DNA from 2 places in the Paenibacillus sp. B1-35 genome. Region 2 is predicted to be linked to the other one. Evidence: riboswitches for the same ligand, from Rfam matches in the RefSeq annotation. Region 2 holds a riboswitch; the other holds the start of a gene.
What was found. A riboswitch is a leader RNA that binds a small molecule or an ion and turns the genes downstream of it on or off. The one in region 2 is predicted to bind cyclic di-AMP.

Region 1 (5,148 bases), on a different contig from region 2:
TACTTGGCTTATATCGTGGAACATCATGGGTCATTAGCGTAATGCTGCCGCCAATGGCGATCTTCTTCCCTATTTTCGCATTGCTTGAAAACTTCGGGTATTTACCGCGCGTTGCCTTCAATATGGATCGCATGTTCAAGAAATCAGGCGGCCATGGGAAGCAAGCCTTGACAATGTCTATGGGCTTCGGCTGTAACGCTGCAGCTATTTTGTCCACACGAATTATTGAGTCGCCTCGTGAACGGATGCTGGCGATTCTGACGAATAACTTCGTACCGTGTAATGGCAGATGGCCTACACTTATTCTGTTGTCTTCTCTGTTCATGGCAACTGGTGTTGCAAGTGGAATGCAAACCGTAGCAACGGCTGCTATCGTTATGGGCATGGTTATGATTGGGATTGTGGTAACGCTAACTGTATCATGGGTGATGTCAAAAACAGCTCTGCGCGGTGTTCCAACCCACTATACGCTGGAGCTTCCTCCTTATCGCAGACCGCAGATTTGGAAAACCATTTTGTTATCGTCACGTGACAAATCGCTTAATGTACTGATCCGCGCTGTCGTTATTGCGGCTCCTGCAGGCGTACTTACTTGGATTCTTGGCAATGTTATGGTTGGCGGCGACAGTGTCTTGAACCATATGGCCTCATTCTTCGATCCATTCGCTCATGCGATTGGTCTTGATGGTTTCATTATTATGGCATTCCTGCTCGGACTGCCTGCGAACGAAGTTGTCCTGCCAATCCTTCTTATGGGCTATTTGTCCACAGGTGCTATGGTAGATGCAGATGGTATGGAGAACATTAAGGATATTTTTCTACAGCATGGTTGGACATGGTTGACAGCCTTGAATATGATGTTGTTCTCCTTGCTCCACTATCCTTGCGGTACGACATTATTCAATATTTATAAGGAAACGAAAAGTATAAAATGGACGGTCTTGTCTGCCGTCATTCCGCTTGGTATCGCGATTGCAGTTACCTTTGCCACAGCTCAGCTTGCCAGAGCTTTCGGGTGGGTATAACCATTCACATAGAACCTCTGAATGGATTTCTCCGTTCAGGGGTTTTATTATTGCTGCAAGCATGAATTCTGGATTTCCTCAGACGAAGCTCTGCAAACATTCTTCGAACATAAAAGAACCTGCAGATTCCTCTGCAGGTTCTATGACTAATATATAATTCCAAATTCGATAATTAGCCTGTGAATGCTTGCACCCAAACGCCATTGTAGTAAGCAACACCGATGGATGTGAAGCTGGAGCTCATAATGTTCTTGCGATGGCCGTCGCTGTTCATCCACGCATTCATAACTTCTTGCGGCGTACGTTGACCTTTTGCAATATTCTCGCCAGCAGTGTTGTAGTTAATGCCTTGTGCTCTCATCAAATCAAATGGAGAGCCAAGTGTAGGGGATTGATGGCTAAAGTAGTTATTATCGTACATATCTTTTGCTTTGATCATCGCTACTTTATTCAATGCTGCATCGGATTTCAACGGCTGCAAGCCTGCATTGGCGCGTTCTTTGTTCACCAGGTCAATAACTTGGCTCGCAAAGTCGCTGTTCGCATTGTTGTTTTCTTCTGGTTTTGTAGGTTTGTTTTCGCCAGGATTTACTGGTTTTTCTGCCGAAGGTTTATTTCCTTCTGGCTTTGCTACCTCTGGTTTTTCCACCCCAGGCTTGTTGCCTTCCGGCTTTGCTGGCTTATAAACAGGAGGTTTAGTGTTATGAACTTGTTTTTGAAACTCTTCGACCCATTTCGTCAAATATTGCTTCAATTCCTGTTTATTTTGGAAAACCTTGTTCACATGAATGACGTTCGTATTAATGACGTTCGAGCAATTTTGGTTCAACGGATTCGATACTTGCATAGGCTTCATTGGTGCAGCCATTGCTGAATTCGCTGCCATAATTGGTGCCAATGCAATTGCACCTGTAAGTACGACTTTCTTAAATGTGTTATTCATCCTGTACATCTCTCCCTTTGCAGCCTGCGAGGTTAGCTGTCGGGTTCGGGTCAAAGCGGACTCCCCTGTCGTTATACGACTTCACCCCAATGTGTGGTTCCCCCGCGCTCTGTTGAGCTTCGGCTTGTTTTGTATTACGTTTCCGATCCTATCACGGATGCTGAATCAGATCATTTTAAACATAATGCTATTTTAGATATATTTTTCCATATAAAAAAACCGAAGCACAATACAGTTGTGCTCCGGCTTACTACACCAATTATAGCTATGTTAAAATAAATCTATATCATACGATTCTTATTCGATGACTTGGGCTAGCTCTGTGAAGATGACACCCAACGCATACGCTCCTGCATCTGGATAGCCGATACTGCGCTCGCCAACCGTGCCTGCTCTTCCCATTCGTGCAACAATTGTTTCGGTATGCTTAGCACCCTGAACAGCAGCTTCCGCAGCCTTAGCCGCAGCGAGCTTTAGTCCGTCTCCATTAGCCGCACTTTGCACCCATGCATCAGCGAATGGCGCTAGTGCGTCTACCAATGTTTTATCGCCAACTACAGCACCTCTTCCGAAGGAACGTTCCCCCGTGTCTTGAATGCCTTTCACAACCGCCTGCATCATTTGTGCAAATTCAGGAATAGACAGTTCAGTTCGGTCTCCGGCAAATTTGCTTGCAGCGCGGAATGCCGAGCCCCAAATAGGACCAGATGCGCCGCCGCAGTGCTCCATAATGACTAATGAGCATGCATGCAGGAATTCGCCAATATTGTTCGAATGGTGATTCATTATCTCATGCCATTCTCTCTTCAATTGCTTGAAACCCTTCGCTACACTCATTCCGAAGTCACCATCGCCTGCATGTGCATCCAACTCGCAGAACGGAACTTCGTTCTGAATGATGATTTCGCTCATTTTGTCTGTCAGGAAGATAAGGTTGTGAAGTGAGAAAGTGTCCTTTTCCGTTTTCGCATACGCTGGATTCGTTTCACTCTGATAAGATACTTCACGATCCACAACTGTATCCCCTTGCTGTTTCTCGACTGTAATCGGGTGCAATTCACCATGAAGCTGCAGCGCTGGCGTATCACAACTTGCTGCCAGATAATGCTTCAATTGCTCATCCAAGCGCATGAAAGACACAGATGCTCCAGCCATGTCGATGCTTGTCATGTAATTGCCAACCAACACCTTCATCACAGTTACGTTCTGGCGTTGAATCTCACGAACCACTGCATTTGCGAACAAGTACAATTCTTGCAGCGGTGATCCGCCAAATCCGTTAATCAACACGGCAAGCTCCTGCTGGGAACCCTCCGAAATTTTCATATCACGGAACAAATCCGCCACCATTTTGTGAGCCAATTCATCGGCAGACGCGATTTTCTCTCTGCGAATTCCCGGCTCGCCGTGTATCCCAACACCATACTCGATTTCATCGTCATTCAGTTCAAATGTAGGCGTGCCCTTTGCAGGAACCGTACAGGAGGTAAGCGCAAAACCGATGCTTCTTGTATGATCAATCGCATGCTGGGCAATTGCCTTCACTTCTGCAAGCTCCAAGCCCTCTTCCGCGGCAGCGCCGGCAATTTTATGAACGAGCACCGTACCCGCTACACCCCTGCGTCCGACCGTGTACAGACTGTCCTCAACCGCAATATCGTCGTCCACCTTAACATAGTCAACCTTGATCCCGTCTTCACCCGCCAAGTGGGCAGCATTTTTGAAGTTCATGATGTCGCCGCTGTAGTTCTTAATAATGAGCAGCGTTCCCTTCTTGCTCGCGGAAGCCTTCAACGCTTGGTAGACTTGGATTTGAGATGGAGAAGCAAATACATCCCCGCACACCGCTACATCAAGCATGCCTTGGCCTACAAAGCCAGCATGCGCTGGTTCATGACCGCTTCCTCCACCGCTAATCAACGTGACTTTGTCGCGATTCACGTTTTTTTTCTTCATAATCTTATATTTACTAATGAATTCCAGCTCCGGGTGTGCAAGTACCATACCGTTACACATTTCTCGCACTAATGTTTCTGGTTGATTCATAATCTTCTTCATCGGTTATTCACCCTTTGCTTTGAATTGTTGCCCCATAAGGTCGGCCACTCGAATCGCGGATACAACCATCTCTTCGGTTACCGGGAATGGCATGGAGTGAATAGATTCCTCAGGAATACACGACTTCTGAGCTACGGCTAGTAATTCTTCATTCGTAACGGTTGTTACACCGAGATCGGCCAAGCATACCGGAAGTCCGATGCTGACACAGAACTTCAATACCTCGTTGATTTCTGCCGCACTTGCATTTTCAAGAACCAACTGCACCAAGGTTGTAAAGGCTACCTTCTCCCCATGCATATAAGAGTGAGTGCCTTCAAGTGACGTTAACCCATTGTGGATGGCATGAGCTGCTGCCAAGCCGCTACTTTCAAATCCTAAACCGGACAACAAAATATTTGTTTCCACAATATTCTCCAGTGCTGGCGTGACCAAGTTCGCATCACAGGCCATCTTTGCTTTTGCGCCATCTTCCAACAGTGTCTCATAGCAAAGCTTGGCGAGAGCAAGTGCTGCTTTTGTACCCTTGGCAGGCCCGACTCCAGCCATTGCGCCGCAAGGCAGCCCTGCATTCACGTTTGAATAAGAACTTGCCGTTGCCCGTGCCTCAAAATATGTGGAAAGCGCATCCCCCATGCCTGCCACGAGAAAGCGAGTAGGCGCATTGGCAATAACCGTTGTATCAATCATGACTACACTTGGACTTTGCTTAAAGTAAGCATAGTCATCAAATTCGCCTTCAGGCGTGTACATAACCGCGGAATGGCTTGTAGGCGCATCGGTTGCAGCAATCGTAGGGACAATAATCAATGCATCACCTTCCGCTACACACTTCGCGGTATCAATTGCTTTACCTCCGCCAAGACCGATTGTACAAGAACAATTATGCTCAATCGCAAGCAATTGCAACCGCTTAACTTCTTGACGCGAGCATTCTCCTGTGAAACCGCTCTCAACTAAGGTGACGTTATATTTATTCATTGTATGTTCAAGCTTATTCTTTACACGCTGCACATCGTCAGGATGAGCAATTAGAAGAGCAGAATCTCCGAATGTTCTGATGAAATAACCCAAATTGTATAGTTCATCTTCACCTTGCACATATTTTGCTGGACTGATAAA
Region 2 (5,148 bases):
TCCACACCGCTCATGCGCGTTTCCGCTTTGAAAGGGATGAATTCTCCTTGGACAGCAAGCTCAGCATTATACGTAATTCCTGCCTTGGATACCCAATCCACGACGGAGCGCCCTTCAGGCGTTTCATCATGATGGGAGGCAACTGCCGCCCATTCAGACAAGGTATTCACACTCACGCCTTGAACCGGAATGAGCTCATGAGCCAAACGATTACCGAACGTAATGGTTCCTGTCTTATCCAAAATAATCGTATGAATATCCCCGCACGCTTCAACCGCCTTGCCTGATGTTGCAATGACATTAAAGCGGGTTACGCGATCCATACCAGCGATCCCGATAGCGGACAGCAAGCCGCCAATCGTGGTTGGAATCAAGCAGACCAGCAGGGCAATCAGTACCCCGGCATTCAATTCAACCTGCAAATAGTTACTGAATATAGGCAGCGTAACGACAACGACCAAAAAGATAAGCGTCAAGCTGACAAGCACGGTATGAAGTGCAAGCTCATTTGGTGTCTTCTTGCGCTGTGCGCCCTCTACAAGCGAAATCATCCGATCCAGGAACGATTCTCCAGGGTCGCTTGTAATTCGAACACGAATCTCATCACTGATCACTTTCGTTCCGGCCGTTACAGAGCAGAAATCCCCGCCTGCTTCTTTCAATACAGGAGCAGATTCTCCCGTAATCGCCGATTCATCAACAGAGGCCAATCCAGAGATTACCTCACCATCTCCAGGAATTGTTTCCCCTTCGCGAACAATTACGACATCTCCCTTGCGCAGCTCGGATGAGGATACGCGAACCGTACCTGCTTCCGTAATTTTATTAGCCCATAAATCCCGCTTCGCTTGCTTCAAGGAATCTGCCTGTGCCTTGCCCCGACCCTCTGCAAGAGCCTCAGCAAAGTTGGCGAACCACACTGTAATGAACAAAATGAAGCTGACTGTGCCGTTGAACCAACGCGGCATTGGCGAGCCAAATGCATCTGGTGCGAATGTAAGCAGCAGCGTAATGACGAAGCCTACCTCGCAAATGAACATCATTGGATTTTTAACCATCTGACTCGGATCAAACTTTCGCAGCGCATCAATCGAGGCTGCCCGCATTAAGCTGCCTTCGAACATGCTCCGTTCCTTCGTATCTGTAGTATGTCTGCGCGCCGGTTCATATGGTGCGGGTGTTTTCATCTGTTTTTCCGTTCTCATTTTCCGTTCCCCCTTATTTCCACAACGTCAGATGTTCTGCGACCGGTCCAAGCACGACTGCCGGGAAGAACGTCAGAGCACCTACAATAAGCACTGTGCCGACAAATACGATACCGAACAGCGCCGTATTCGTTTGGAACGTACCGCTTGTATTCGGAATCGGCTGCTTCTTCGCCATCGAACCGGCTACTGCCAGCAGAGTAATGAGCGATACATAGCGCCCTAAGAACATGACGATCCCTGTGGAAATGTTCCAAAATGGTGTTGCGTCGCCCAACCCTTCAAAGCCGGAACCATTGTTCGCAGCCGAGGACGTAAACTCATACAACGCCTGAGACAATCCATGGAACCCTGGATTGGACAGCGTATCCGCCTGTGTAGCAACTGCAATCGCAGTCGGTACAAGAATCAGGATCGGATGCACCAGCAAAGTAACTGCCAGCAGCTTCATTTCCCGGCTTTCCAGCTTGCGTCCCAGAAACTCAGGTGTTCGTCCGACCATGAGACCGGATAGGAATACGGCAATCATAACGTACAGCAGCACATTCATAAAGCCTGCACCAACACCGCCAAATACGGTGTTCAGCATCATATTCGCCATCGGGATCAAGCCGCCAAGCGGTGTCAGCGTATCATGCATATTATTGACGCCGCCCGTCTCTGATGCAGTCGTAACGACCGAATATAGCGAGGATTGAGCAACGCCAATGCGTACTTCTTTCCCTTCCATGCTGCCAGGTCCGCTTAATCCCGCAGCGTTCAATACCGGATTCCCCATATATTCCGCCGTAAGAGAGGAACTAAGCATAATTAGGAACAGGATCGCCATCGAGACGAATAGAACTCGTCCTTCCTTCTTGTTGCCGACCATACGGCTGTAGGTAAATGGAAGTCCTGTACACAGCATTAGCATGAGTAAAATATGAATTAAATTCGTCACACCATTCGGATTCTCAAATGGATGAGCAGAGTTCGCTCCAAAGTGGCCGCCACCATTGTTGCCAAGCTCCTTAATCGACATCATAGCTCCTACAGGGCCAAGCGGAATGTGCTGCTCTGCTCCTTCAACAGTTACTGCACTTTCCATTGGACTTAAGGATTGCGGTACCCCATTCCAGATGAACAGCACACTGGCAACGATCGCAATTGGCAGGAAAATACGCGTAATCGAACGTACAAGGTCTGCCAAGAAATTGCCGAGCGGTTTGCCAGTCAAACCGCGAATAATCGCCATCACTGCCGCAAGAGCTGTAGCAGGAGACGTGAACATTAAGAAAATAATGCCCATCATTTGCGACAGCAGGGACAGCCCACTTTCACCGCTGTAGTGCTGCAAGTTCGTATTCGCCATGAAGCTGATCGCCGTATTGAATGCCACTCCCGGTTCCATGCCCGGAATCCCATTCGGATTAAGCGGCAATACCCCTTGAAGGCGGAATATTGCATATGTCACCACAATCATCAGCACGTTGGTGGCAACTGCCGTAAAGGCGTATGCCTTCCAGCTTTGCGATTTGTCCTTAATGCCGAAACATGTAAATAAAAATCGATCTATCGGCCCAAATACAGAGTCCAGCGGTCTTGGAGCTCCGCTATTATCAAACACCCCTGCCATATATATTCCGATCGGACGCGCTATCGCCAAGGCAAGCAATAAGGTAATTCCAATGGCGATCCATTCGATTGCACTCATCGTTCCGTTCCACCCTTCTCTAATGTACAAATATCAACAATGATTCTGCCTAAACTAAAATCGTTCCGGCTTGACTAAGGCATATAACAAGTAAATGAACAAAGCCGTAATCAAGGTGAATAAGACGATCATCATGAGCGATCACCTCGTTCTTCCACTTCCGCCTTGCACCAATGGAGAATTCCCAATACGCTCAGTCCAAGCAGCGCGATAAGAATCATCATGACTGCATCAAACATTGTCCCTTCCTCCTCCTGAATAAGGTTCTCATCTTACAGGCAATGCTGCCGCGATCCCGTTCTTATCAAGCCTTATTGGCTCAATAAGAACGCGCAGGCAACACAAAAAGCCACACGGAAAGAGGGACCCTTTCCGTGTGGCTTCACTCACGCATTGTCAAATAAACGTACGCGTAATTGTTCCACGACGAAATAAAGGCTGCCTCCTTGGACGCTTACGAGGTTAGCTGACGGATTCGGGCGCGAAGAGTCGCCCTACCAGCCAGGAACGGATTCCTGTGCCGGATTCACCCCTTGCGCGAACTGTAAATGTACAGTTGGCGCACGAACGTTGGTTCCCCCGTTCCCATGAATGGGATTCAGCGGTGAGCATTGCCTATATGGATAAATTAGATGATATCAGATAGTAAAAATGATACTTGATCCGATTGCGTATAAATGACGTAATTCGCACCAAGCAATCGGTAAATCGACTGCGGATGATGACGCTTCGTTACGATTGTGATCGGCTCCGTCGTCCATTGTCGGCATATTTGAAGCAGCCGGCAGGATAGTGCAAAGCTTTGTTCAAATACATAGATTCGGCCAATTGGAACATGAGGCACAGCCCACGCCTTCGGCTCCGTCGTATTGATTCGACATACCGGAGTAACTCCAATACCTTCCAATCGCTTCGCCAACCGTCCATTATGGGCGATACCCGCTATCGAATATCCTGCTCCTTTCAATTGGCGTATAAAGTCAATTCCCATCTCACAGCCTGCGAACACTGCAATGACCCGGTCCGCATCGTACATATCCATTTCCTCCTGTTCATCTGTCCGAAGCCCTGCTTGCAAGAAAGAGGTACGTCGCCATCTGATCAGGCGCGCCTCTCCCGTACGCTTACGAGGTTAGCTGACGGATTCGGGCGCGAAGAGTCGCCCTACCAGCCAGGAATCGATTCCTGTACCGGATTCACCCCATGCGAACGTTGGCTGCTGACGATTACTCAGCTCTGCATTCGCTTTATTGGTTCCCCCGCTTCCGCTTTCTGCGCAATTCAGCGATTGAGACGCAACGGATATCGTTGTTGTTGCTGAACTGAATCTTACGCCTTTCCCCCTCCTGCTGTAAATGAAATGAAAACCATAATTTCTCCATTTCCAAGCAATTGTGATGAACTAATCCCATCTTATCTCTCATTACAGCCTTATTACCTCGCAATTTCTCCACTTTGCTTGTACGGCGATGATTTCATGAGAAAAACAAAGAAATTTAAATAAATACCCGTATGTAAACGCTTTGCTTGACAATTCATTTCAAAATCATGGATTGGCATCTATTTACAATCTTTGTGCCAAAAGGTAGGATACGCAATACGATCGAATGGCTTTCCCATTGCCGTCGGTACAGACAGATTCAATGCATATGTGTAGCGCTTCAATACAAATACAGGAGGATGGACAGAATGTCATACGCAGAGCTTGGCGAGTCCCAAAAATACAAGCTTACAGAACAATGGAAAATTTGGAACGACCTGCATGGCGAACAGCTATTCCAGCCGCAAGATACACAAATTTATATATCTGACGAGCTTGTTTTTGTTCGAATGAAGCCCGCTCAGCTCCATGCCGACTACATGCCTAGCAGGATCAATAAGCACTTACTCCAACGGGCGCAGCGCGCCTTTTCCCAGTGGGAGCAGCAGCAGCGCGGCATCATGTGGGAATCAATTATTCCCCGCGCCCTGGGAGTTCATATTGCACGCATGTGGCTTTCCATGCCTTTGCAAGGAGGTTCTACGTTGGATGTCATTCAGCTTGAGGTGCGGCCAAAATAAGAGATCGTTACAATTAGGGAGATGTTGAAAACAGCGAAATTCGCAATTCAAAAGGGGATGCCATCACCGAAGACTTTATGTCATAAAACACAAAAAACAGCCCTCCTCTTGCTTCGCAAGCGTCAGACTGTCTTTGATCCTATACTTGATTGGAATATATCAGGTGATGGCCATCTTCGAACCCCTTGG

Region 1: another riboswitch for cyclic di-AMP. It lies ahead of ACQ5BJ_RS00685 (CAP domain-containing protein); the one in region 2 lies ahead of kdpF (K(+)-transporting ATPase subunit F).

The regions. Positions count from the first base shown of each region.
Region 1 covers NZ_JBCHVJ010000001.1:127,282-132,429, reverse strand. The annotation lists gene ACQ5BJ_RS00690 (nucleoside recognition domain-containing protein) at 1-1,025, shown strand, start outside; gene ACQ5BJ_RS00685 (CAP domain-containing protein) at 1,198-1,968, opposite strand; cyclic di-AMP (ydaO/yuaA leader) riboswitch at 1,975-2,103, opposite strand; gene dhaK (dihydroxyacetone kinase subunit DhaK) at 2,266-4,026, opposite strand; gene ACQ5BJ_RS00675 (glycerol dehydrogenase) at 4,030-5,148, opposite strand, start outside.
Region 2 covers NZ_JBCHVJ010000007.1:91,510-96,657, forward strand. The annotation lists gene kdpB (potassium-transporting ATPase subunit KdpB) at 1-1,124, opposite strand, end outside; gene kdpA (potassium-transporting ATPase subunit KdpA) at 1,219-2,898, opposite strand; gene kdpF (K(+)-transporting ATPase subunit F) at 2,953-3,033, opposite strand; cyclic di-AMP (ydaO/yuaA leader) riboswitch at 3,335-3,512, opposite strand; gene ACQ5BJ_RS21580 (hypothetical protein) at 3,527-3,934, opposite strand; cyclic di-AMP (ydaO/yuaA leader) riboswitch at 4,005-4,195, opposite strand; gene ACQ5BJ_RS21585 (hypothetical protein) at 4,588-4,959, shown strand; gene ACQ5BJ_RS21590 (hypothetical protein) at 5,099-5,148, opposite strand, start outside.